Linked DNA regions of Thermoleptolyngbya sichuanensis A183. The protein of the gene in region 2 interacts with the protein of the main gene of each other region in a pairwise test. Links are inferred from orthologs where the notes say so. Each region holds a gene or a part of one and is shown on either strand. Other genes may lie near its edges.

Region 1 (3,273 bases), 2.0 Mb from region 2 along the record:
GCTTCGTTTGACCAAGCTGCCCAGCAGGGTGCAGAGGTGCTGGTGCTGGCGGCCAACACAGCCACGCTCGACCCGGCGCTGCAAGTTGTGGCGATTAATCGACGGCGGCTGCCGATTTTGGGGGGCGATAGCCTTTACAATCCCCGCGTGTTGCAGGTCGGCGGCGAGTCGGCGGTGGGCATGGTGGTCGCCGTGCCGTGGATCTTGCTGGCAGACCCCAATGCGCCCTTTGTGCGCTCCTCGCGGCAATATTGGGGGGGTGACGTGAACTGGCGCACCGCTATGGCCTACGATGCGGCGATCGCCCTTATAAGGGCCATTTCTATTGGCAAAACCAATCGCGCTGCCATTGCGGAATCTCTGCGCTCCAACGCTGATACCATTGAAGGGGCGACGGGTGTGGTGCGGTTCCTACCATCGGGCGATCGCAACCAGGCCATGCAGCTCGTGGAAATCGTCCCCAGTCAGTCCCAGTTTGGGTATAGCTTTTATCCCGTGTCTCAGCCGTGAAGGGGAATGGACGCGCCATTTGCGCCACTCACATTTGCGCCACTCATTATTGCGCTACTGCTCCACATTGCGCTACTGCTCCACGACCGTCGTATCCGGAGCCTTGCTGGGAGAAATCAGGTCAATGCGGATCAGCGCTTCCATCACGTCGCGGGCGATGGGCGCGGCAACGGTGGAGCCGTAGGCATTGTCGCCCTGGGGTTCATCGATGACCACCAGCACCGCATAGCGGGGAGCCTCAACCGGAAACAGGCTGACGAAGCTGGTGATTCGGGCAACGTTGTCGTAGCCGCCCGTGGCGCTGGCTTTTTGAGCCGTCCCCGTTTTGCCAGCAATGCGATAGCCAGGAATTTGGGCGGGCGTGCCTGTGCCTTCTTCGACGGCCTTTTCCATCATGCCCAGCACGGCCTGCGCCGTTTCACGCGAGAAAACCTGCTTGGGCGGCGCGTATTGGGGCTGCCAGTGGAGCTTGCCGCTGCTGTCAAAGAGGCCTTCGACGACGTGGGGCGTGACCAGGAAACCGCCGTTGGCGATCGCCCCTTGCAGCCGCAGCAGTTGCACCGGGGTCAGGCTAAAGCCTTGCCCAAAAGCAGTCACTGCCACCTCCACCGGATCGCCTAGGAACTGATCCCGTTTTTTCACCTGGCCGGCTGTTTCAAACGGCAGATCGATCCCCGTGGGCTTGGCCAGTTCGATCTTTGCCAGCCAGTCGTAATAAATCTCTGGCTTCAGCGTTTGCATGATTCGCACCATGCCGACGTTGCTAGAGTGGGCGACGATTTCCCCGACGGTTTGGGAACCCCGCGCCGCGCCGTCGCTGTTCTGAATCGGCCAAGGGCCGATGTAGATTCGCCCTTCGTCATAGAAGCTGTCGTTGGGGCGGACGGTGCCGGCTTCTAGGGCGATCGCCACGTTGATTGGCTTGAAGGTTGAACCCGGCTCGTAGGGATCGGTCAGCAGCCAGTTGCGGAGCTGATCCATCGGGTAGGTGTAGTACTGGTTGGGGTCAAAGGATGGCTCTATTGCCATCACTCGCAGCGCCCCCGTCTGTACCTCCATCACTAGCACCGCGCCCCGCTTTGCGCTAAACTCAGCCATTTTTTGTTTAAGCGCTTTGCGAGCAGCTTGCTGGAGCCGTCGATCAACCGTGATTTTTAGCCGCAGGTCGTCCTGTTTCAGCATATAGTTGGGAATTTCGCCAGGCTTAACGAGATCCTGTCCGCGGCGCAAAAAGCGAGCCACTTGGTTCGACCGCTCCAGGGCCGCCCGCTGGGTATACTCCACACCCGCCTGCGCTTCTCGATCTAGATTGACATAGCCCACTACCTCCGCCAGTAGGTCTTGCTGCGGGTAGAAGCGCTGCTGTCGGGGAAGCAGTTCTAGCCCGTCCAGCCGCAGGGCCCGAATCCGGTCGGCGGCATCTTCCGAGAGTCCGAAGGTAACCTCGATGCCGCTGTCCTGCTCGTCGAACAGATTAGCCAAATCTACCGAGGACTGGTTGAGGATGGGGGCGATCGCCTCGGCCACCTCATCCTTGGACTTTTTGAACAGCTTGGGATGGGCGTAGAGCATGTAAACCAGCCGATCCACCGCCAGCGACGTACCCTGATGATCGACAATTGGGCGGCGCGGCAAAATCGGCTGCAACCTCACCGTCTGCTGAGCTTGGGCGCGGCTGGACAAGACATCTGCCTGAAGCACCTGCAAGCGAAACAGATTGGCCGTCAGCCCGATTGCGCCAAGGGTCAACACGCCCCACACCAATAGCATCCGCGCCGCTGAGGGATGGCTGGCGGGATCGACCCGATGCAGACGCACAGACTTCGACGCTGGGCGAACCGCCGATCGAGGGGCTGTCTGCCGTTTCCCCCGCTGGGGGCGCGATCCCGACGGGTTCACACGGGGTTGGGGGAATCGAGCAGAACGGCCCGGACTTGCTGGACCAGGTGTTCTCTGACGGGGCGATCGCCCCTGGGACGCACCCCCCAGAGATGCACCCCCCAGAGATGCGCCTGCCAGAGATGGGCCCGCCAGCGATGCACGCCGCAACGGCCGCTGAGGCGATACGACTGAACGGGCCGTCCGCTGGGCAGCAGACCGAGTTGCCCCTTGTCCGGGAGATTTGCGAAGCGATCCCTGTGGGAATCGCCCCTCGCCCAGATCATGGAGAACCTGCCAGGCTGCGTTCAGCGATCGCCCCCACTGTCGCAGCAGGCGGCGGACAGAGACGGCAGGAGAACGACGGGGCGGATTGGTAGCTGGTCGTCCCGTCGTCTTTGCAGGTTTACTTGCAGGACTAGAAGAACGCTTACCAGCCGCACGCTGGGATCGTCGAAGACCAGAGGGTGGGGGAACCGATTGGGTCATGACAATGCCAAAAAATACTGAGCCAAAAAATACTGACAAAACACTGAAAATGAAAATGCCCTGTTGGGACGGGAAGCCAGATTGCATCAGCCTGAGTCTGTCCAGCGATCCCGCGCCAACCCAAGTCGCCTTGGCTCATATCGGCTAATAGGCCATTGGCACTTCTGCGGGCAGGGGTGCAGCAGGCTCCGAGGCTGGACTTTGGACTGGGCTTTGGGCAGGAGCGGGCGACGGTGCAGGCAGGAAAATCGCGCTTTCGGGCGTGGGCAAGATCAGCCCAGAGTCGGGGCGCTCAGCCTGGTTTGCGAGATGCTGCCGCAGGGTTTCGCTGGCTGCCGTTAGCTGGCGTTCTTGTCGTTCTAGCGCTTGCATCCGGTCAAATTCGCCGCGCCAGAG
Region 2 (3,181 bases):
TAGATTGACATACATATGGTCGAAAGACACCTCCCATCCATCCTTGGACACAAACCCCTGACGCACAAAATCTTCGCCGTTGGCCCGAATCTGCAAAGTCCCCTGACCTTGCGCCTGGGGCTGCGTTTGCCCCTGGGGAGCATTACTCTGAGGCACGTCGTTACCAGAACAGGCGGAAAGTAAACCAACTGCCAGCAGCGCAAATCCAGAACTTTTGACGGATGATTTGAATGATTGTTTTAAGTAACTCTTCCACATACTCCACATACTTCTTCGAGTTTCTTTCTATGATGATTTAACGCACCATTAAAACCGTACCTAACAATACTTGCCAAATCTTGAATTAATCTTGAGTTTCTTGTCGAATGTAGCGACCTCCATACAGTATCTTAAATAAGACTTGGAGAAATCAATCTTCAGATTCACTTCAGATCCTCGACGGATTGCTGAAACCCTTTCTATCTAAACCGGGCGATGTAGTCAAGCTATACGGCCTTGAAATGTAACCAGGTTTAAGTTCAGATTTTGCGATTCTTTCAACCGTGCTTTTTAACACTCATAGTTAATCTGGTTGTGTCCCAGATTTCAATGCCCTTAGGGGGGATAGGGTACAGACGGAGCCTTTTCGCAAGAGATAAAGAGATAAATTGATCGACAAATAAACGTACTGAGAAGATCAATCATGATTTTAGAGGTCTATCCCTGATGCAAGCGCTACACGCATTCAAGTAGGGTGTTTCAGTGTTTAACCATAGAGATTTTGTATTAGGAACAACCAAGTAGGTAGACATTAAAAATATAAAACCCAAAGACCCTGCGCTGCCCGCGCACCGGGCGGCGCAGGGTTCAGGATCTGTTTTTTAATCTGGTCTATCTACTTAGTACTCAACAACGGCTCGTGCATTGTCAAACCTTTGAGTTGCCGCAAGTGGAAGGAACGGTTGAGGAGATGAGTGTAGACGGCGGTAAAGTGCGATTGCGAACACCCCAAGGACAACCGAGTGAATGGCACGATTACAAGGCAGTGAATTTGCACGAGTCCTGTGTGTCTACCTTCTTCCAAGATAATAAACCTCCCATTCACGCAGGAGGTTATAATGCCTATGGGCAACAGGTAATCGTAGGATAGCCTCACACCATAGGTATCTCACACAGGTATCTCACACAGATATTTAGAGAGACAGGCAATTTCTGTTGATAAAGCGTCAGAGCGGTTTTCGTTTGCGCTTTGGGATGGGTTGTAGTGATGACACAGAGCGATCGCCCCCAAACCTGCGCCCCTGGCCCAGCGACACCACCGCAGCGCTGCTGCTTTCCCGTGCCACCCGCACCAGCAGCGCTGCCGACACTAGGCTGGCGATGACGGAACTGCCGCCGTAGCTAAAGAAGGGAAACGGTAGCCCGGTGGTGGGCAGCGCTCCTGTGGCCACGCCAATATTCAGCAGCGATTGCCCCACCAGCAGCACCACCACGCCGATCGCCACTAGTTGATGAATTGGGCTTTTGGCCTTTAGCGCCACCCGCAGCCCCAGCGCCGCGAAGGAACCCAGCAGCAGCAGCAGCAATAGCCCGCCCAAAAAACCAAATTCTTCGGCATAGACCGCAAAAATAAAGTCGGTATAGTGAATCGGCAGGTAAAACAGCTTTTGCTGCGACAGCCCAAAGCCCGTGCCCGTGAGGCCGCCAGAGCCAACGGCCAGCAAGCTCTGAATCAACTGGTAGCCGTTTTGGGCGGGGTCTGCCCAGGGATTGAGAAACGACACGATGCGATCGCGCTGATAGTCGCGCAGGCTGACGCTGAGAACGGCGGCACTCAGCCCGGCGATCGCCGTACCACCCAGGTATCGCCAGGGCAGCCCAGCCGCCAGCGCCATCAGCCATAGCAGCATTCCGCACAGCGCCGTCGTACTCAGGTTGGGCTGGAGCAAGATGCTGGCCAGCAGCACCACAAAAATGCCCAGCCAGGTAAACCGCACCCGCCACGATAGCCGATCCCACCGCCCAAAAATCCGCGCCCCTTGCAGCACCAGAAATGGCTTGATCAATTCCGACGGCTGCAAAATCGGCAATGGCCCGATCGCCAGCCAGCGACTCGCGCCGTTGACCGTTGTGCCAAATCCGGGAACCAGGGTTAGAAGAATCAGCCCCAGGCAGATCAGCATCAGCAGATCCGCCATGCCCAGCACAAACCGCAGCGGCGTACTGACCAACAGGCTAAAGCCCAGCAGCCCAATGCACCCATACAAAACCTGGCGCTGAATATAATAAAGCCCGTTGCCATGCTCGGTATCGGCGATCGCATAAGAGGCAGAAAACAGCACCGCCAGCCCTAGGCCCAGCCACAAAAACGTCAGCCAGCGCAACATCCGCGCCTCCATCGCCCAGGTATCGACTGGCGTACTTTCCCAGGGCAGCGCAGATGACCCAGAAGGGCGATCGCCCGACTCCGGCGATTTTTGGGGCGGCTCGATGATTGGCTGCACAGCCGAGGGCATCGGCGCAGACTGCACCGGACGGCGACTTTTCCCAATACTTCTCACGCGGCGGCTCATATCGCGGCGACTCGTAAAACGATTCACAAATAACAATTCACAAATAACGATTCACAGACGCAGACTCACAAATCCAGGCTCACGAATCCAGACGGAGCAAGCAAACAGCTATCATAAACCAGACTGCCTCTAACCCTAGCGCAACTTTCCCGGTGCGTTAAAACAAAATCCCTGCTGACCCCACTCTCGGATTCCCAAGATGGCTATCTTCAATGTGCGATCGCTCCGCAAAGACTTCGGCATCAAGGAAATTCTCCGGGATGCCAGCTTTAGCCTGGAGGAAGGCGATAAGGTGGGGCTGATCGGCACCAACGGGTCGGGCAAGTCTACTCTGCTGAAAATGCTGGCGGGGCTGGAACCAGCAGACGGCGGCGAGATCTGGCGCAACTCCGGCGCAAAGGTGGTATACCTACCGCAGCAGCCCGCCGTAGATGAGAATCGCACGGTGCTGGAGCAGGTGTTTGCAGACTGTGGCGAACAGATGGCGCTGGTGCGCGAGTATGAAGATTTGTCGGACAAGCTGGCGCACGGACACGGCGACCCCGACGTGCTAATGGCGAAACTATCCAGCGTGTCGCAGAAAATCGAAATGGCCAACGCCTGGGAGCTAGAAACCCAGGCCAAGGTGA

Evidence for each region.
Region 1: the proteins of HPC62_RS15080 (region 2) and HPC62_RS06980 interact in binary tests that used the Escherichia coli proteins (3 or more experiments, as listed by UniProt). The link is inferred for Thermoleptolyngbya sichuanensis A183 from one-to-one orthologs.

The regions. Positions count from the first base shown.
Region 1 is NZ_CP053661.1:1,653,168-1,656,440, forward strand. What follows is about bases 231-3,185. They hold HPC62_RS06980 (peptidoglycan D,D-transpeptidase FtsI family protein), read right to left. Parts: upstream 2,878-3,185; coding sequence 583-2,877; downstream 231-582. Other genes in these bases: HPC62_RS06975 (ABC transporter substrate-binding protein), read left to right, coding at 231-510; HPC62_RS06985 (hypothetical protein), read right to left, coding at 3,022-3,185. In the rest of the region: more of HPC62_RS06975, read left to right, coding at 1-230; more of HPC62_RS06985, read right to left, coding at 3,186-3,273. UniProt on the Escherichia coli protein: Essential cell division protein that catalyzes cross-linking of the peptidoglycan cell wall at the division septum. Required for localization of FtsN.
Region 2 is NZ_CP053661.1:3,613,791-3,616,971, reverse strand. The notes cover bases 293-3,155. They hold HPC62_RS15080 (FtsW/RodA/SpoVE family cell cycle protein), read right to left. Parts: upstream 2,379-3,155; coding sequence 1,206-2,378; downstream 293-1,205. Other genes in these bases: HPC62_RS15075 (ABC-F family ATP-binding cassette domain-containing protein), read left to right, coding at 2,752-3,155. Outside these bases: HPC62_RS15085 (DUF4382 domain-containing protein), read right to left, coding at 1-156; more of HPC62_RS15075, read left to right, coding at 3,156-3,181.